DNA from 3 places in the Acutalibacter caecimuris genome. Region 2 is predicted to be linked to each of the others. Evidence: predicted binding sites of a transcription regulator. Region 2 holds the regulator's gene; each other region holds the start of a gene.
The links. Region 2 encodes LexA, which represses DNA repair genes until DNA is damaged. Its sites were predicted from a motif close to CNAACANNTGTTNG; they were not measured.

Region 1: a site for LexA is predicted at 2,822-2,835, ahead of dinB (DNA polymerase IV). Genes of this name have one in related genera too.
Region 3: a site for LexA is predicted at 2,775-2,788, ahead of U8U01_RS00075 (serine/threonine protein phosphatase). Genes of this name have one in related genera too.

Annotation. Positions count from the first base shown of each region.
Region 1 is NZ_JAWXXJ010000023.1:21,092-27,852, forward strand. It holds gene U8U01_RS12950 (TIGR03915 family putative DNA repair protein) at 1-146, opposite strand, end outside; gene U8U01_RS12955 (putative DNA modification/repair radical SAM protein) at 125-1,438, opposite strand; gene dinB (DNA polymerase IV) at 1,501-2,712, opposite strand; gene asnA (aspartate--ammonia ligase) at 2,996-3,997, shown strand; gene U8U01_RS12970 (asparaginase) at 4,085-5,062, shown strand; gene sigK (RNA polymerase sporulation sigma factor SigK) at 5,276-5,977, shown strand; gene U8U01_RS12980 (S-layer homology domain-containing protein) at 6,074-6,761, shown strand, end outside.
Region 2 is NZ_JAWXXJ010000008.1:141,427-148,187, forward strand. It holds gene U8U01_RS06545 (glycoside hydrolase family 2 TIM barrel-domain containing protein) at 1-1,251, shown strand, start outside; gene U8U01_RS06550 (TetR/AcrR family transcriptional regulator) at 1,428-2,048, shown strand; gene U8U01_RS06555 (flavodoxin domain-containing protein) at 2,045-2,593, shown strand; gene lexA (transcriptional repressor LexA) at 2,739-3,320, opposite strand; gene U8U01_RS06565 (ABC transporter substrate-binding protein) at 3,647-4,699, shown strand; gene U8U01_RS06570 (sugar ABC transporter ATP-binding protein) at 4,937-6,445, shown strand; gene U8U01_RS06575 (ABC transporter permease) at 6,438-6,761, shown strand, end outside.
Region 3 is NZ_JAWXXJ010000001.1:10,661-17,421, reverse strand. It holds gene U8U01_RS00080 (hypothetical protein) at 526-1,482, opposite strand; gene U8U01_RS00075 (serine/threonine protein phosphatase) at 1,493-2,644, opposite strand; gene U8U01_RS00070 (TM2 domain-containing protein) at 2,949-3,284, shown strand; gene U8U01_RS00065 (TM2 domain-containing protein) at 3,301-3,948, shown strand; gene metG (methionine--tRNA ligase) at 4,394-6,379, shown strand; gene U8U01_RS00055 (TatD family hydrolase) at 6,454-6,761, shown strand, end outside.

The DNA of each region.
Region 1 (6,761 bases), on a different contig from region 2:
CCCTGGGGCTCGTCCAGCCGCTGGATGCCCTGGGGCAGGCGCTTTTCGTTGCAGCACTGGGCCACGCAGCACAAAAACCCCTGGTAGCTGCCGTCATACCGGTACACCACGTGGGCCGGGCCCCTCATATCTGTCCGCTCAGGCATTTCACACCGTCCTCCTTTGTGGGCCCGAACAGGGACAGTTGCTCAAACTGCGCTCCCGGCCACCCGCCTGCGTCCCGCCGCAGGGCCGCCCCCTCCCCAATGGCCCCGGCAATCACCGCCGGGTTGTCCATGGGCAGGGGCGAGATACTCTTCCCCCCGCACAGGATGAAGAACCGGGCCCGTTTCAGCACCACCCCCAGCTTTTTCAGCCCGTCAAAATCCAGCCGGCACTGCCGCCTGGCCGCCCGGATGCGCTTGGCGCTTTTCACCCCAATGCCCGGCACCCGCAGCAGCATTTCATAGGGCGCGGTGTTCACCTCCACCGGGAACTGCTCCAAATGGTTTACCGCCCAGTTGCATTTGGGGTCCAGCAAGGGGTTAAAGTCCGGGTTGCGGTCGTCCAGTATCTCCCCCGCCGCAAAGCCGTAAAACCGCAGCAGCCAATCCGCCTGGTAAAGCCGGTGCTCCCGCAGCAGGGGCGGGGGCGTGTTGATCGCCGGCAGCACGCTGTCCTCCACCACCGGCATATAGGCGGAAAAGAACACCCGTTTCAGGCTGAATTTCTTATACAGCCCCTCGGTCAGCAGCAAGATCTGCCGGTCGCTCTCCGGGCTGGCCCCAATAATCATCTGGGTAGACTGCCCCGCCGGCACAAAGCGGGGGGCGGCCCGGTACTTCACAATCTCCCTGGTGTTCTGGGCAATGCCGTCCCGTATCTGGGTCATGGGGGCCAATATCTTCTCCTTGCTTTTCTGGGGCGCCAGGCGTTTCAAACTCTGCTGGGAGGGCAGTTCGATGTTCACGCTCATCCGGTCGGCATAGCGGCCCAACTGTTCGGTCAGCCGGGGGTCGGCCCCTGGTATAGCCTTAATGTGCACATACCCCCAAAAGCCCCTGTCCTCCCGCAGCAGTTTGATCACCGCCAGCATCAGTTCGCAGGTGTAGTCCGGGTTTTTCACCACCGCCGAGGAGAGGAACAGCCCCTCAATATAGTTGCGCCGGTAAAACTGCATGGTCAGGTCGCACAGTTCCTCCGGGGTAAAGGTTGCCCGGCGCCCCTCGTTGCACCGGCGGTTCACACAGTACACGCAGTCATAGGCGCAGTCATTGCTCATCAGCACCTTCAGCAGCGAGATACACCGCCCGTCCGCCGCAAAGCTGTGGCAGATGCCCGCCTTCACCGCGCTGCCCAGCTTGCCCTGCACCCCCGGCCGGTCCACCCCGCTGGACGTGCACGCCACGTCATACTTGGCCGCGTCCGTCAGTATCTCCAGTTTCTCAAAAACATCCATCGCTCTGCGCTCCTTTTTCGGGTAGGCCCTTTTTCCTCCGCCGGCCGTGGCCGGGGCGGCCCCTATCCCGGCTTATCCCCCCGCCGGCCCTGCATCACAAAGGCCCGGTCTATACAGCCGCTGCCAAAGCGCTCCCGCACCCGGTCCACGGCGCTTTCCAGTTTCTCCAGCCGTTCCAGCCCGTCGGCTGCCTCAAACAGGCTGACCTGGCTCTCCCCGGCCGGGGTCAGCCGGCCGGCCCGCACGCCCAGCAGGCGCACTTCCCACTTTTTGTCCTCCCGATGGTACAGCTCCAGCGCCGCCCGGTAAAGCGACCGCGAGTCGCACACCGGGGCCGCCAGCCGCGTCTGCCGCTGAAACTCCTGGAAATCCTTGTTGCGCACGGTAATCTGCACCTCCCCTGCCTTCAGCCCCTGGCCGCGTAGCTGCCGGGCCACGGTTTCCGCCAGCCCAAACAGCGTCGCCCGAATATCCGCCTCCTGGGTAATGTCCCTGGGCAAAGTGGTGCTGCTGCCAATGCTTTTCGGCCCCTGCCCTTCCCCCAGCCGCTGCACGGGGGTGTCGTCCAGGCCGTTGGCATATACCCACAGGGTTTCGCCCATCCGGCCCAGCAGGCGGCGCATAACGGCCATGTCCATCCGGGCAATGTCCCCAATGGTGTGGATGCCGTGCCGGTGCAGGGCCTTGCTGGTGCTAGGCCCCACAAACAACAGTTCTTCGCAGGGCATCCCCCATATGATCCTTTCCATCTCCTCCGGGCCGAACTCCGTTACCGCGTCCGGCTTTTTGTAGTCGCTGCCCAGCTTGGCAAACACCTTGTTAAACGAAACCCCCACGGACACTGTCAGCCCCAGTTCCGCCTTCACCCGGCGGCGTATGTCCTCCGCAATCTCCCTGCCGCAGCCGAACAGCCGGGCGCTGCCGGTCACGTCCAGCCAGCACTCGTCCAGGCTAAAGGGCTCCACCTGGTCGGTGTACTGGGCGTACAGTTCCTTCGCCATTTTCGAGAACATGGCGTAGCGCTCGTGGTGGGGCGGCAAAATCCGCAGGTCCGGGCACTTGCGCATGGCCTGCCAAATCGGCTCGGCGGTTTTCACCCCCCTGGCCTTTGCCAGCATATTTTTCGCCAGAATAATCCCGTGGCGGCTCTCCTTGTCCCCGGCCACGGCCATGGGCACGTCCCTGTACGCCGGCGCATACAGGGTTTCCACCGAGGCATAGAAATTATTCATATCCACATGAAGGATCCCATTGGTACGGGGATACCCACCCATAAGCGTCACCTCACACAAAACCGGCTTACCAAACGGCCAAGCCTGCCTTTCCTAGGGCGTGTTCACATAAGCTTCTATGGGAACACGCCCTAGGCCCTACCCCTATTATAGAACAACCGTTCGCCTTTGTCAAGCCCTTTTTCTTCCCGTTCCCCCTCCTGCAACAGCGCTCTGGACAAATTGCATTTTATATGCTATACTATCACCGTCAAAGTAGTTTCCGCCGGCATATTGAAGACCCCGCGCCCCTGCCATTCATTTTTTAAGATTGGAAGTGTTCCCCATGACTGTGATCCCCACCGGCTACACCCCCGCCCTGGGCCTGTACGACACCCAGAAAGCCATCGGCCTGATTAAAAACATTTTCCAGGTCAAGCTTTGCGCGGCCCTGCATCTCAAGCGCGTCACCGCCCCCCTGTTCGTAGACCCCGCCACCGGCCTGAACGACGACCTCAACGGCGTAGAGCGCCCCGTAGGGTTCGATATCCCCGCCGTAGGGGGCCAGGGCCAGGTGGTGCACTCCCTGGCCAAGTGGAAACGCCTGGCCCTGCACAACTACGACTTCTTCGTGGGCAACGGCCTGGTGGCGGATATGAACGCCATCCGCCGGGACGAGGAGCTGGATAACCTCCACTCCATCTACGTAGACCAGTGGGACTGGGAGAAGGTCATTGATAAAGACACCCGCCATGCAGCCTATCTCATGGACACCGTAGAGAAGATCGTCAGCGCCATCTGCGGCACGCTGGACGAGTTGAAATGGCAGTTCTCCCACCTGAACACCCAGCTTTGCCGGGACGTAACCTTTGTCACCACCCAGGAGTTGGAGGACCGCTGGCCCGGCCTCACCCCCAAAGAGCGGGAGAACCGTTTCACCCAGGAGCATAAAACCGTGTTCATCCGGGAGATCGGCGGCAAGCTGAAAAGCGGCCGGCCCCATGACGGCCGCGCCCCGGACTACGACGACTGGCAGCTCAACGGCGACCTGCTCCTGTGGCACGAGCCGCTGGGCATGGCCATGGAGATCAGCAGTATGGGCATCCGGGTAGACCCCGCCTCCCTGGACCGCCAGCTACGCCTGTCCGGCTGCGAGAGCCGCCGGGCGCTGCCCTTCCACCAAATGCTGCTCTCCGGCCAACTGCCCCTCACCATCGGCGGGGGCATCGGCCAAAGCCGGCTGTGTATGCTTTTGCTGGGCAAGGCCCATATCGGGGAAGTCCAGGCCTCCCTCTGGGACCGGGAAACCAGGGAGAAGTGCAAAGCCGCCGGCATTGTCCTGCTGTAGCGGCCCCCCGTCCGCCCGCCGCGGGCGGGATTTTTCTGCCCGGCCGCCCCCGCCGGCCCATACCGCCATTTTAAAGGAGTTTACCCCATGAAACGTATCTTGCTCATCGCCACCGGCGGCACCATAGCCTGCGCCAAAACCCAGGACGGCCTTGCCCCCGCCCTGTCCCCCCGGCAACTGCTGGCCCGTGTGCCGGATGTCGGGGAGTTCTGCCAGGTAGAAGCCCTCCAGCCCCTGAACATCGACAGCACCAATATTGCCCCCGGCCACTGGCTCCTTCTGGCCAAGGCCATCGAGGAGCACTACACCGCCTTCGACGGTTTCGTGATCTGCCACGGCACCGACACCCTGGCCTATACCGCCGCAGCCCTGTCCTATCTGGTCCAAAACACCCGCAAGCCCATTGTGCTCACCGGCGCCCAAAAGCCCATCGACCAGGAGGACACCGACGCCCGCCAGAACCTCTCCGACAGCCTGCGCTATGCCTGCCACCAAGAGGGCGGGGTGTGCATTGTCTTTGGGGGCCATGTTATCGCCGGTACCCGGGCCCGCAAAACCCGCACCAAAAGCTACAACGCCTTTTCCAGCATCAATTTCCCGGATATCGCCGAGATCCGGGACCGGCGCATTGCCCGGTTCATCCCCTGGCACTGCGCCGGCGCGCCCCAGTTCACCCACAGCCTCAATACCCGCGTGGCCCTGCTCAAGCTTACCCCCGGCCTGGACCCCCAGGCTTTCGCCGCCACCGGCGCCCTCTGCGACGGCCTCATTATCGAAAGCTACGGCGTAGGCGGCATCCCGGACGTATACCTGGGCCAACTGGACGCCCTGGCCCAGGCCGGCAAAACCGTGGTCCTGGCCACCCAGGTGCCCCAAGAGGGCAGCGACCTCTCCGTGTACCAGGTAGGCCACCGGGTCAAAGAGCGCTACCGCCTGCTGGAGCCCTACGACATGACCCTGGAGGCCACCGTAACCAAGCTGATGTGGGTGCTGGGCCAAACCCATGCCCCCGATGCCGTGCGGGAGCTGTTCTACACCCCGGTCAACTACGACCTGGTGTTCTAGTCCCTGCTTAAAACGTGAAAGCCCCCCTTCTGTATGAACCCCCGCCGGCCGGAAGGTTGGTGGGGGTTCCCCGCACACCCGGCCGCTTTTCCCCTATGCGCAAACAGGCCCTCCCTAAAATCCCCCCTAAATTTCCCTGTACAGGCAAGTTCCCGCCCCGCCCCTTCATACACTTTACCAGCATAAACAACTCTGTGTGAAAGGGTGTTCCCTATGGGTTTCCTGTTTTTATCCAGCCTGCTGGACCTGTTCTCCCACCTTGTCTACCTGATGCTCCACGTCACTGGCGCAGGCAGTTTTCCACGGGCCCTCACCGCCGCGCAGGAGAAAAAAGCCCTGGCCGAAATGGCCGCCGGCAGCCCCGCCGCCCGCCGGCAGCTTATCGAGCACAACTTGCGCCTGGTGGCCCACATCGTCAAAAAATACTACGTCAGCACCAACGACCAGGAGGACCTGATCTCCATCGGCACCATCGGCCTCATCAAAGCCATCGATACCTTCGACCCCGCCAAAGGCATCCGCCTCTCCAGCTACGCCTCCAAGTGCATTGAAAATGAAATCCTCATGTTCTTCCGCACCGGCAAAAAATCCGCCCAAGACGTGTCCATCAACGAGCCCATTGATACCGACAAAGACGGCAACGCCCTCACCCTCATGGACACCATGGCCGTAGACGACACGGTCATCGACGACATCGACGTGCGCATCAAAAGCCAAAAGCTGTACAGTTTCCTCCCCGCCCTGGAGCCGCGAGAGCGCAGCGTCATCTGTATGCGCTACGGCCTGGGGGGCCGCAAGCCCCTGGCCCAGCGGGAGGTCGCCGCCCGCCTGGGCATTTCCCGCTCCTACATCTCCCGCATCGAAAAGCGCGCCTTAGAGAAACTCCGGGCCCAATTTGAGCAGAGCGGCTCTTGATTCCCGCCGGGGATTGTGCTATCATAGTGGTAAAATAGCAGAATGTGCGGAATGCCCCCGCATCCTGTCAAAAAACCACAAGGGACGTGATTACCCATGAAAAAATTCCTGGCAACCCTGCTTGCCCTTACGCTGTTTACCGCCGCCCCCCTCTGCGCCGCCCAGGCCGCCCTGCCCACCGCGGAGGCCCCGGCCACGCCCCCGCCCGCTACAGAGGCCCCTTCCGACCCTTCCGATCCCGCAGACCCCTCAGACCCCTCCGAGCCCTCAGAGCCCTCGGATCCCTCAGATCCCTCAGACCCCTCTGACCCCTCGGATCCCTCGGATCCTTCAGACCCTTCCGACCCCTCCCCGTCCCCAGATCCCGCCCCCTCTCCGGACCCCGCCCCCTCTCCGGACCCCAGCCCCTCCCCGGCGGCCACGCCCCGCCCTGGGCTGGACGCCACGGACCACCGGCCCTATATAGGGGGCGAGGATGACCTGGTGCGCCCCAACGGCAACCTGAAACGGGCCGAAACCGCCCAGATCATCTACAGCCTGCTGGACAGCACGCCCCAGCCCACCGGCGACAAAACCTTTACCGATGTATCCCCCTCTGCCTGGTACGCCCGTCAGGTGCTGTCCCTGGCCGAGATGGACGTGATCGCCGGCTATCAGGACGGCTCCTTCCGGCCCAACGCCTCCATCACCCGCCGGGAGTTCGTGCAGCTCCTCTCCCAGTTCTTCCTAACGGCCGGCGAGCCCCTCTCCCCCGCCCCCTTTGGCGATGTGGACCAGGCCGCCT
Region 2 (6,761 bases):
GGCCTGGTATACCCTGACCGTACCCCCCACACGGGGCTAAAGGAGTTCAAAAACGTCATCCGGCCTATCCGGGCCGCCAAAACCGGGGAAAACACCTTTACCCTGCACAATTACCGGGACTTTACCAATACCGCCGACTTTGCCACCCTGCGCTATGAGGTGATGGTAAACGGGGAAATCACCCAGCGGGGCGATTTGGAAATGCCCGCCATTGCCCCCCACTGCGAGGGCACCGTAACCGTAGAGGGCCTGCCCACCACCGGCGACAGCACCATTACCTTTATCTACGAGGCCAGGGAGAACGTGCCTGTGCTGGAGGCCGGCCATGAGCTGGGCTTTGACGAGATCATCCTCAGCAACGAGCTGCCCGCCCCGGCCCCTGTGGCGGCAGGGCAGGTCAGCATCAGCGAAACCCCGCGGGAAGTGACCCTGTCCGGCAGCGGGTTCCGCTATGCCTTCTGCAAGCAGACCGGCCTGTTCCAGGAGATCTGCCATATGAACACGGCCTTTATAGCCCGCCCCATGGAGTGGAACCTGTGGCGCGCCCCCACGGACAACGACCAGTATGTGAAGGAAAAGTGGACCGAGGCCGGCTACGACCGCCACACCGTGCGGGTGTATGAGGTCAAAGCCCACAACGGCCCCCAGGGGGAGGCTGTCATCCACTGCCGCCTGGGCATTGCCGCCCTGACCATTAAGCCCTTTGTAACCGTGGACGCCCAGTGGACCGTAGACGCCCAGGGGCGCATCCGCTGCGAGTTGGACGCCCAGCGGGACACCCGGTTCCCCTTCCTGCCCCGGTTCGGCGTGCGTATGTTCCTGCCCAAGGCATTTGGCGAGGTGGAGTACTACGGCTATGGCCCCTTCGAGAGTTATGCCGACAAGCACCGGGCCAGCCGGCTTGGCACCTATGCCAGCACCGTGGCGGACATGGTAGAGCATTACCTTAAGCCCCAGGAAAACGGCTCCCACTATGGTTGCCGCCGGGCCGTGCTGCACAACGGCAGCCGCGGGCTCACCGTGGGCAGCGAGGACACGTTCTCGCTACAGGTTTCCCCCTATACCCAGGAGGAACTGACCGCCAAAATGCATGATTATGAGATCGAGCCCTGTGGCGGCACCGTGCTGTGTGTAGACTACAAGATGAGCGGCGTAGGCTCCAACAGTTGCGGGCCCATGCTCATCCAGAAGTACCGGCTGGAGGAAGAGAAGTTCTCCTTCCGGTTCACCCTGGACCCCAACGACTGCTGAACCCCCCCGTCCGGTAGGGCTAAGGCAGCCCGCCGGATTGCATAACCGATAACATAAGGAACCACCGTAAGCAGGCAGAATGCTTATGGTGGTTCTTTTTTGCGGGATAGCTTGACAGCACGAACAGTTGATAGTATAATAAAGAAACTATCAATCGTTCGCACGGGAGGGATACAATGGCTACAAAAGAGAAAATACTATGGGAGGCCCTGGAGCTGTTCTCCTGCCGGGGATACGCGGCGGTGTCCATGCGGGACATTGCCAAGGCGGTGGGCATACGGGAAAGTTCGCTCTACAACCATTTCGCCGGGAAAAGGGAGATATTTGACGCCATTGTGGATATTTGCTGGGAAAAGGCGAAAGAATACTACCGCAGCCGGGGCCTGCCCTTTGGGCCGGATGAAGAGATGAAAGCCTTTCAGCGCCAGGGCCCCGCGTTAGAGGAAACCGTGCTGGAGGTGTTTCGGTACTTTTTCGAAGACCCCTGGAACACCCGGTTCCGCCGCTTGCTGGCCCTGTGCCGGTATGAGGACCAACGGGCCGGTACGCTGTACAGGCAGTTGTACTGCCAGTTCCCGCTGGCGGTGCAGCAGGCGGTTTTTGCCTCACTGATGGAAACCGGCGCCCTCCGGCCCGGTGACCCGGCGGCCCTGGCCCTGGAGTTTTACGGCGGGGTGTTCCTGCTGCTAGAACTGTGCGGGGACTGGGCCCAGGCCCTGCCCCGGCTGCAAGCCCATATCCGGCTGTTTCAGGCGCAGAACGGGGACGTCAACAGAAAAAAGGAGAATCGCGTATGAGCAACCAAATATTGATCATCTACACGTCCAAAACCGGGTTCACCCGTACGTATGCCCAGTGGCTGCAGCAAGACCTGCACTGCGACTGTGTAGAATACGCCCAGCGCCACACGGTAGACCTGGCCAAGTACCAGGCCGTAGCCTTTGGGGGCGCGCTGTATGTGGGCAAGATAAACGGGCTGAAATGGTTCAAAAAACAGCTGCCCCGCCTGCGGGGCAAGCAGGCCGCCGTGTTCTTTGTGGGCGCCATGCCCCCGGACCCCGCCGACGTCCGCCGGGTCGAGCGGGAGAACTTCCAGCCCGAGGAGTTAAGCTTTATCAAGCCCTTTTACTTGCAGGGCGGCCTGCGCTATGGCGCCATGAACCCCGTCGACCGCCTGCTGATGGCCGTTTTTAAGAAGATGCTAAAAAACAAGGCCAACGCCCCTGGCGGTTCCCCAAAAGAAAAAATCATGCTGCAAAATATCCAGCACGATTTTGACCAGACCCAGCGGGATAGCTTGAAACCCCTGGAGGCGTATTTGACGGAGGAACCCTCCCGCTAAGGCAGGGCTACGGGAGCCCCCACCGCCCGCCATGGGGGGGAAGGGGGCAAAACGTTTGGGCGGCCCGCAAGCCCCCTCCCCCAGCCAGGGCGGCAGATAAAGGCCTCTAAGCTTTTGCCCGGCGCGGGGCAATCTGTGGCAATCCTCAGTAATACCGCACCACAGCGACGACCCTGCCCAGCACCGCAACATGGTCGGAGTAGATCGGCTCAAAGTCAGGGTTTTCGGGCTGTAGGCGCACCTGGCCCTCCTCCCGGAACAGGCGTTTCACGGTGGCCTCGTCGTCGATCATCGCCACCACGATCTCCCCGTCCCTGGCCGTGGATTCCCGCTGGGCCACTACATAGTCGCCGTCCAGGATGCCGGCGTCCCGCATACTCAGCCCCACCACGTGCAGGGCAAAAAGTTCCCGCCCGTCCCGGTGGGGGAAGGGGATGTAGCCCTCAATGTCCTCCACGGCCAAAATAGGCACACCCGCCGTGACCCGGCCCAATATGGGCACCTGGGAGGTGGGCGTGGCCCCCTCAATACGGATCGAGCGGTTCATCCCCGCGCTGCGGTTGATGTAACCCAGCCGCTCCAACGTCTTTAAGTGCGCGTGCACGGTAGAGGTCGAGCGCAGCCCCGTGGCAGCGCAAATCTCCCGTACGGTAGGGGGCACCCCGCCGGGGGCCGTTTGCTTGATAAACTCGTAGACCTTCTGCTGGCTCTTGGTCAAGCCTTCCATGATATAGCCTCCTCCTCCGCCTGGCCGGCGGTTTGCTGGGCGCCCAGGGCGCCGGTGGGGTGTTTTCGGGGGTTCTTGGGTGTCTTATTTTTATTATAACATATCTTCCGTTAAAATGCAAAACGAATGTTTGAAAGATTGGAAAATTTTTCCGCCCCCTGTTTTTACGCCCTGCGCAAGGGCCGGTACCGGCAAGCGCAGCGGGGTTTTTCACAAAGATTTCACTTGCTATTTTGAAAAGAGTTTGCTATAATATGGCATAGCATGGGCCATATGGGGCCTGTGCAAAACCAATTCGAGGTTTGATCCTAAGGAGGAAAACACACATGAAGAAAATCATTGCACTGCTGCTGGCTGTGGCGCTGCTTTGCACCTGCTTTGCCGCCTGCGGCAACGATGCGGGTTCCAGCTCCAGCAGCACCCCCAGCAGCGAAGCCTCTACGCCGGATTCTTCCAGTTCTGAGGACTCTTCCAGCGAAACCACATCCAGCGAGGCCACCAGCACCGGTACGGATGGGGAGAAGTTCAAAATCGGCATTTTGGCCCCTGCCGTTACCCACGGCTGGGTAGCCGGTGTGGCCTACCACGCCGAGGCCCGCTGCAAGGAACTCAGCGACACCGTTGAGTACAAGCTGCTGACCAGCAACAACGCCGAGGAAATGACCAACCAGATCGACGAGCTCAAGACCTGGGGCGCCCAGGCTGTTGTGGCTTTCCCCCAGTGGGAGGGCATGGAAGACCCCATCAAGGGGCTGGTGGATGCCGGCATCCCGGTGGTGAACTTTGACATCGTCATCAATGTAGACGGCGTGTACCATGTGGCCGGCGACAACGTGGACATGGGCACCCAGAGCGCCCAGTATATTGTGGACAAGATCGGCACCACCGGCAAGGTGGTCGTGCTGGAGGTCCCCTCCTCCGGTTCCGTGTCCGAGCTGCGCAAGCAGGGCTTTGACGAGAAGATCAAGGAAATTGCCCCTGACATGGAGATCGAGTACTACTCCACCCAGTTCACCCGCGAGGCCGGCCTGAAGGACTTTGCCGACGTACTGGCCGCCAACAGCCAGATCGACGCGGTGTTCTCCATGGACGACGAAACCTCCATCGGCGTGCTGCAAGCCATTGACGAGGCCAAGCGTACCGACATCAAGGTCGTTACCGGTGGCGGCGGGTGCCAGGAGTACTTTAAGATGATGCCCGACAACGAGAACATCTGGATCCAGTCCGCCCTGTACAGCCCGGACATGGTAAAGGATGCCGTTGACATGGCCGTATCCCTGCTCAAGGGTGAAACCGTAGACCAGGAGAAGATCATCCCCACCACCGTGGTGGACCGCGAAAACTGCGCCGACTACCTGGACGAGAGTTCCCCCTACTAAAGCAAACACACCAAAAAGTTGCCGGCCGGGCACAGGCTACCCCCAAAATAAGTGGCCAATAACGGCGCAGGATCCCTTGGATACCCCTTTGGGAACCCCTGTAGAACTGCCCATGAACTGCCGGATAACCGGCCGCAACCAGTGAAGTTTATGTACAAAAGGAAAGGCTATGGCGTCCCCGTCATAGCCTTTTTCCAAAATAGGGGATACCCGAAAAGAGGAAAAGGAGGCCGGCGTATGACGCTGGAAATGCGCAACATCTACAAGTCCTTTGGGGCCAACGACGTGCTGCGGGACATTGATTTCACCGTCAGCGGCGGGGAGATCTGCGCCCTGCTGGGGGAAAACGGCGCTGGAAAGTCCACCCTGATGAACATTTTGGGGGGCGTGCTGCCCGCAGACCGGGGCACCATGGCCATTGACGGCCGGGCGGTGCGGTTCCGAACCCCGGCAGAGTCCCTGGCCCAGGGCATTGCCTTTATCCACCAGGAATTGAACCTGGTGAATGACCTGGCCATTTTTGAGAATATGTTCATTGGCCGGGAGTTGAAAACCCGCAGCGGTCTGCTGGACGCCAAGACCATGTGCGCCCGGTGCCGGGCGGTATTCTCCCGCATGGACATAGACCTGGACCCCCGGACTATGGTACGGGATCTGGACGCCTCTTACAAGCAGATCGTAGAGATCGCCCGGGCCCTGCTGATGGAGGCCTCGGTGATCATTATGGACGAGCCCACCACCTCCCTCACCGACCCGGAGATCGACCGGGTATTTGACATGATGCGCACCCTGCAAAGCCAGGGGGTGGCCATGGTGTTTATCTCCCACAAACTCAAGGAGGTTATGGCCGTATGCACCCGCTATACCGTACTGCGGGACGGGGCGATGGTGGCATCCGGCAATGTGCCTGATACCAATGTGGACGAACTGGCCAAGCACATGGTAGGCCATGAAGTCCGTACAAACTCGCTGCGCAAGGAACGCGCCTTGGGCGGGGAAGTGCTGCGGGCTGAGGCCCTCAGCCAGGGCCGGCATTTTACGGGCGTAAGCTTTTCCCTGCGGGCCGGAGAGGTGCTGGGATTTACCGGCCTTTTGGGCGATGGCCGAAGCGAATTGTTCCAGGCGGTATTCGGCTGCGGGGGCAAATACCAGGGGCAGCTTTACCTGGAGGGCAAGCCCGTTACCATACACAGCACCCGGCAGGCACTGGCCCTGGGTATTGGCTATGTGCCCCGCAACCGTAAGGAAAACGGCATCATCAAGGACATGAACATCCTGGAAAACGGCTCTATTGTCACCTGGCCCCGGCAAGCCAAGCTGGGCCTGCTGGACTGGGCGCGGGTACATACGGATTTTCAGCACCAGGCGGACGGGCTGAAGATCAAGATGGGCGGGGAGAAAGACCCCATCGGCAGCCTGTCGGGGGGCAACCAGCAAAAGGTGGTGCTGGCCAAGTGGCTGAACGCCGGGCCAAAGGTACTGATCTTCGACAACCCCACCCAGGGTGTGGACGTGGGCGCCAAAGAGGATATCTATGACACCATCCTGGCCCTGGCCAATGAGGGTGTGGCCGTGGTGGTGCTTTCCAGCGAGGCCCAGGAGGTCATCCGCCTGTGCGACCGGACGCTGGTGCTGTACCACGGGCAGGTACAGGGGGAACTGAAGGCCGGGGAGATCACCGACCAGGAGATTATGCGGCTGGCAACCGGCGGGGAAATCAAAGAGGAGGCTGCTGTAAATGGATAAGGCAAAGGAAAAATCGACCGGCAAGGCAGGGGCTGTGCTGGGTAAACTGTGTGAACTGTGGCGGGGCAACCCGCTGTTCAGCACGGGTATAGCCCTTTTGGTCATGATCATTGTACAGACTGTGGCCCTGAGCATGAATACCAGCTTTGAAAGCTTTGGCCAATGGTTCCAGAACTGGCTACAAAACTGGATCTCCCTGCTGCGGGGCAACGCGGGCATCGGCATTATTGCCCTGGGCATGACCTTCGTCATCATTTCCGGGGGCATTGACCTGTCGGTAGGCTCGGTATACGTAACCGTGGGTGCTTTCCTCATG
Region 3 (6,761 bases), on a different contig from region 2:
CCCCACCATATTCCCCCTAAATACCCCCTCTTATGCTGAGGATCCCCCACCCCCTTCCACGTCCCCCTCCCGTAAGCCCCCCTTCTTAATTGCAGAAGAAATCCTACCTCCCCGCCACCCATCCCCCACGTCCCTCTTCTATCCAATACCCCCTCTTATGCTGAGGATCCCTCCACCCCCTTCCACGTCCCCCCTTCCCGCAAGCCCCCCTTCTTAATTGCAGAAGATATCTCGCCCCCCTCCCCACCACACATTCTCCACCCCCCCACCCCTCCCCCTAAGTCCCTTTCTATATATAGAAAATGCCTGCCACCTTTCCCCTCTCCCCACTGTCCCCTCCCCAATGCCTTCCCCCTCAAACACCCCCTCCTCCGCCCCAAAACCCGCCCAATACCCACCCCATACCCGCCTCCTATCCCCTCCCTATCCCCCCGGTATCTGCCCCTTAACCCCTCCATACCCGGCAATCATCCCCCTATAAACCCGCCCTGATCCGCCCCTCCGGGGCTTACCGGGTATAAGCGGCTATATGCGGAAGGCCCCGTTCCCCCCTTCCCGCTTTGCCTCCGGGTCAGGGGCCAGTTGCGGGCGAAGGGGGATGGTGCGCTGGGCCATGGCCGCGTAGGCTTTTTCCAGCAGTGCCAGTTCTTCCATCCCCAGCCCCTCTACCACCGCCTGCATAACCTGCCGGGGCACTTCCGGCTGCGTAACCGCGCTGTACTTCAGCACATTGCTTTCCATCCCCCGGCGGTACGCCCTGCCCCACCGGGCCTTTTCCGCCAGTTCCCTAAACCGCGCCCCGATCTCCCGTACCTGCCCCTTGCGCAGCAGCACATCCCCCTGGGGCAGGGCCTGCAACAGCTTTTCCACCTCCACGCCCCGGCCGTCAAAGCCCTTTGTCACCCCCGCGCCCCGCTGGGCCGGCACCGCTACAAACGAGCACTCATAGGCGTCCGTAGGCTCCAGCAGCACCACATGGGCCAGCCTGCCCCCATAAACCTTCCCTTTCTCATGGCCGCAGCTTTCTTTCCCGCACAGGCCGCACACCCGCCGTCCCACCGCGCAACTGACGCTCACCTCCTTCAAAATACCGCTGTCAATCAACTCCACCGTTTCCCTTGTCCCCTCGGTGCGGGGCAGGTACGCTTTGGCTGTCAGCCTGGCCAGCGGCTCCCCGGCCCTGGTCATCTGCCCCGGCGCCCGTTCCACTTCCGTGTGGTAGATGCGCGCCGTCTGGTTGGCGCTTTTCAGTTCGTGGTCCAAAATGCAGGTCCTGCCCAAAAACAGCGCCTGCAATTTCTCCAGGCTCTCCAGGGCAAACCGCTCATAGTCCCGGTCAATCTCATTGTCGCATAGCACCAGCGCGAAGGTATACACCTCCTCCGGCCCGTAAGGCCGCCGTGTATAGCGGTTGATCTCCTCCATCTCCCCCTGCCCCGGCGCCCCTGCCTTCATCACCAAACCGTCTTTCAACTGCTCCACGCCCCTTTCCTTATTCTTCCGGTACCTGCCTGTCCTCTCCTGCGGCCTTTCTGGCCTGTTCCAGTTCAAACTCCAGTTTCCGTGCCCTGGCCGCGGCGTACATGGCGTTGGCATGGTCCACCTCGTCCTGCATGGTAATCTCCTCCCAGTGGATGCCGCACGCCGGCGGGTAGCCCTCCAAAACCAGCCAGGTCTGGCAGATCTTCCTGGCCACCGGCGTCAATATCCGCCGGTAGGCCTCCAGTTCGCTGGTCAGCACATCCGCCTGCTGGCTGGACATCCGCTCCGTAGACGACCAGGAGAGCCCCAGCAAAAAAGGGGGCAGCCCCAGCTTTGCCACAATCTGCTCCAGCATCTGCCGCACCGGCACCTGGCTGTCCAGTATCTGGTTATCCGCGCCAATGGCCCGTATATCCACATCCCCCACGGCCACAAAGTCCATGGGCTCCTGGCTGGCCATCACCCTTCTCCACTCCGCGGCCACCTGTCCGGCCCGGTCCCCGGCCGGGGCCATCATGCCGTCCGGGCGGCAAGTCACCGCAAACCGCACATTGCCCAGCCGCTCCCAGTTCTTCCCCAGGGCCTGGTAGATCTGCAACAGCACCTGGCTGACGAAAGGCAGCCCCCGCAGCAGGGAAGTCCCCCAAGGTGACCCCGCCGCCGGGTTCAGGGCCGAAACCAGCAGCAGTTCCGGGTACGGGCAGGCCTGTTTCCCCTGGCCGGTCCGGGCCCACACCTTTATGCCCAGGGCCCCGTCCGCCTCCAGTTCCAGGTCCTGCAACCCCGCGTTGTACAGGGCCGCCACCTGCCCGCCGCTTACCACCATCTCCCCCACGGCGTTGCCGTACGTGACCAGCTCCTCCAAATACACCCCCAAAAACTCGTAGATGCCCGCCCCGGCCGCGTTCACCTGTACCCCCTCCAAAAACCCGTGCAGCCGCGCCTGGGCCTCCGGGTCCGGGCAGCTTACCCGGAACTCCCCAATCAGCCGCCGCAGCTTGTAAATAGCCGCGTCAATAATGGGCACATTCTCCCGCAGGGCCCGGTACAGCCCCCATTCCCCCGCGCCCAGGGGCAGGCTCGCCAGGCATTGGCCGCGGCCTGTCTGCACACAGGCCGCGGCAGCCCCCCGTTTTTTCCGAAACCCCAGTATTTCGTCCATCCCCTTTCCCCTGTAATCCAATAAGGCTTTCCGGGACCTCCCGGCCACCGCCCCTTTTGCGTTCCCCGTAAAAGCCCTCTCATATATCCCTCCAAAAACCCAAAAAGTTTCCCTCTAAAAGGAAACTTTCCGAAAATTTTTTTGTTTTTTTTCAAATTTTTTTCCAAACCCCTGTCAAAACCCTTTCGGTAAATTAAGAATCCCTTACTTTTCCCCCTAACCCCTTGCTTCCCCCCGCCCCGCGTGGTAAGATAAGGGCACAACAGGATATCGGGCAAAAAATATTTCAAAGAGGTGCATTGATATGGCAGATTACAACAACAACGGCTACCAGCCCCAGGGCCAGCAACCCATGTACAATCCTCCCCAGTACCAGCCCCAGGCGGGCATCGACCCGCCTCCCGGCTACTTACAGCGCAGCCGCATGGCGGCGGGCATCCTGGCCATCCTGCTGGGTGCCTACGGCGTCCACAGCTTTTACCTGGGCAATACCTCACGGGGGCTCATCCAACTGCTGGTTTCCTTTCTCACCTGCGGTTTCGGCGCCATCGCCATGGCCATCTGGGGCATCATGGACGGCGTCAAGCTGCTGGACGGCCGCATCAACACCGACGCCAACGGCGTCTACCTAAAAGACTGATAAGGAGGAGCCAACCATGTGTGATCTTGATAACAACACCCCCACCCCGGAAAACCCCGTAACCCCCTCCACCCCGGAAACGCCCCAGCCTGCGCCGGCCGGGCAGCCAGCCCCCCAACCGGCAGAGGAGCCCGCTTGGACGCCCCCCACCCCCCAGCTCACCCTGGAGCCGGACCCGGTGGCCCCGTCCATCCAGTTCCCCCAGCCGCCCCGTGCCCCGGAGCCTCCCGCCCCGGAGCCCCAGCCGGCGCCCCCTCAGCAGCCCGGGCAGGAGCAGCCCCCTGTGCAGTACGCCACCTACAACTACAATTTCAACGCCCCGCCTGAGCCCAACGGCTACCAGCCCCCCAACTTCACGGCCCAAAGCTACCAGGCGCGGCCCCAGCAGCCCAAGTACACCACGCCCCCTCCGGGCTATCAGCAAAAAAGCCGCCTGGCTGCCGGCCTGCTGGCCTTTATGCTGGGGGGCCTGGGCATCCACAACTTCTACCTGGGGTTCAATACACGGGGCACCATCCAGCTTATCCTCTGCCTGGCAGTGGGCCTGTTCACCTGCGGCCTGGGCTCTATCGCCGCCTTCATCTGGGGTTTCATCGAGGCTGTGGGCCTCCTCTCCTCCAACAACCCCCGGTTCGACGGCAACGGTGTCATCCTGCGGGATTGACCCCCAACCGCCGGCAAATTCTACCCAAAAAGCGCCCGGGGCCACCCCCGGCGCTTTTTGTATACCTTTTAAATAGGCTGTCCCCCGCCCCCTTTAAAAACAAGTATTTACAAATCAGGAAATAAATGGTAAAATATATGTTAATTACAGTTTTATACGGAAACTGGAGGCGTTTATGAGAGATAAGCGGACCCTTTTCGTGCGGGTCACCGCCGGCCTGCTGGCCCTTCTGATGCTGGCCGCGGTGTTCTCCGCGCTGCTGATGCGTTAGCAGCCCCGCCGTTTGCCGCAGATCATGGGAGGAGGAAGGTAAGTTGCGCATCTTTTTGGCCATCATAAAGTGTAATGTGTTTTCCCGGCGAATGTGACCCCCGCACACATGGCCGGGCGTCCGGCCATGGCACAGTAAGATCATACGGTAGAACCGTTACTTTGGGAGGAAACTATGGAAAACAACTATAAAGGGAAATATTATATCACCACCGCCATTGCCTACACCTCTGGCAAGCCCCACATCGGCAATGTGTCCGACCCCGTTGTGGCGGACGCCATCGCCCGTTTCAAGCGTATGCAGGGCTATGACGTATACTTTCAGACCGGCACCGACGAACACGGCAAAAAGAACGAGCAAAAGGCCAAAGCCCAGGGCGTTACCCCCCAGGCGTACGTAGACGGCACCGCCGCCCTGGTCCGGCAGCAGTTCGACCTGATGAACCTCTCCTACGACCACTTTATCCGCACCACCGACGAATACCACGTCAAAGAGGTGCAAAAGATTTTCAAAAAGCTCTATGACCAGGGGGATATCTATAAAGGCGCCTACGAGGGCCTCTATTGCGACGAATGCGAGTCCTTCCTCACCGAAAGCCAGTTGGTAGACGGCAAGTGCCCCGACTGCGGCCGCGCCCCCCGCCCGGAAAAGGAGGAGGCCTATTTCTTCAAGATGAGCAACTACGCCCAGCGGCTCATCGACCACATCAACGCCCACCCGGACTTCATCCAGCCCGTGTCCCGCCGCAACGAGATGATGAACAACTTCCTGCTGCCCGGCCTGCAAGACCTTTGCGTGTCCCGCACCTCCATCAAGTGGGGTGTGCCCGTAGACTTTGACCCCCAGCACGTGGTCTATGTCTGGCTGGATGCCCTAACCAACTATATTACCGGCATCGGCTATCACTGCGGCGGCGAAAGCGGCGAGCTCTTCAACCGGTTCTGGCCCGCCGACTTGCACGTTATCGGCAAAGACATCACCCGGTTCCACACCATCTACTGGCCCATCTTCCTCATGGCCCTGGGCCTACCCCTGCCCAAGCAGGTGTTCGGCCACCCCTGGTTCATGATGGACGGGGGCAAGATGAGCAAATCCGCCGGCAATGTCCTGTATGCCGATGACCTGGTGGATATCTTCGACGTAGACGCCGTGCGGTACTTCGTGCTGCGGGAGCTCCCCTTTGAAAGCGACGGCGACATCACCTGGGAGGCCGTGAACAACCGCACCAACAGCGACCTGGCCAATGTGCTGGGCAACCTGGTAAACCGCACCATCTCCATGCTCAATAAGTATTTTGACGGCAAGGTGGAGGACTGCGGCGTGGCCGAGCCCTGCGACGATGACCTGCGGGCCGTGGTCAGCGCCTGCCGGGACAAAATGGCGGCAAAGATGGACCAGTTGCACACCGCCGACGCCCTCAACGAGCTCTTCACCCTGTTCAAGCGCTGCAATAAATATATTGACGAAACCGCCCCCTGGCTGCTGGCCAAAGATACCTTCAAGTACGCCCGGCTGTCCACGGTGCTGTATAACCTGGCCGATTCCATCACCACCGGCGCCACCCTGCTCTTCCCCTTTATGCCGGATACCTCCGTGTCCATCCTCCGGCAGTTGGGCACCGTTCCCCTGCCCTGGGAGCACCTGGCCCAGGCCCACAACTACCCTGTTAAGGGCGGCAAGGTGACGGACAAGCCGGAAATCCTCTTCCAGCGCCAGGAACTGGACGACGTCTACGCCCGGCTGGAGGAGAAGTACGCCGCTGAAAAAGCCGCTGCCGCCGCCCCGGACCCGGATATGGAAGCCCGCATCCGCCTGGGCCAGCAGCTCCACGAAACCTTAAAGATCGGTATCGAGGACTTCATGTCCATTGACCTGCGGGTGGCCAAGGTGGTCGATTGCCAGCCCGTCAAGCGGGCCAAAAAGCTTTTGCGCCTCACCCTGGATGACGGCACCGCCACCCTGCGCACCGTGGCCTCCGGCATTGCCCAGTACTATAAGCCGGAGGAGCTGGTGGGCCGCCAGGTAGCCGTGGTGTCCAACCTGCGCCCCGCCACCCTCTGCGGCGTAGAGAGCCAGGGCATGATCCTGGCCGCGGACGCCGGCGAGGGGGTCCGGGTCCTCTTTACCGACGGCCTCCCGGTAGGTTCCAGGCTCCGGTAAGCTGCCGCGGGCAAAGCTATGCGGCCTTTACCCGCGGTAAACCCTTGTCCCTTCTCCCTGAAAGGAGGATAGCTATGCCCGCAAAAGAGATCTACGAGATCTACGATTCCCACGCCCATTACGATGACGATGCCTTTGCCGGCGACAGGGCCTGGTTGCTGGAGCACGAGTTACCCCTAGGCGGTGTGCGCTGTGTTATCAACATGGGCACCCGCATCCGTAGCTGCGCCGCCTCTATGGGGCTGGCCGACCTGAACCCCTACTTCTTCGCGGCAGTGGGCATCCACCCGGAGGAGATCGATGACTCCCTGCCGGAAAACTGGCTGGACTGCCTGCGGGTCTGGCTGGAGGGCGGCGCCGTAGCCGTGGGCGAAATCGGCCT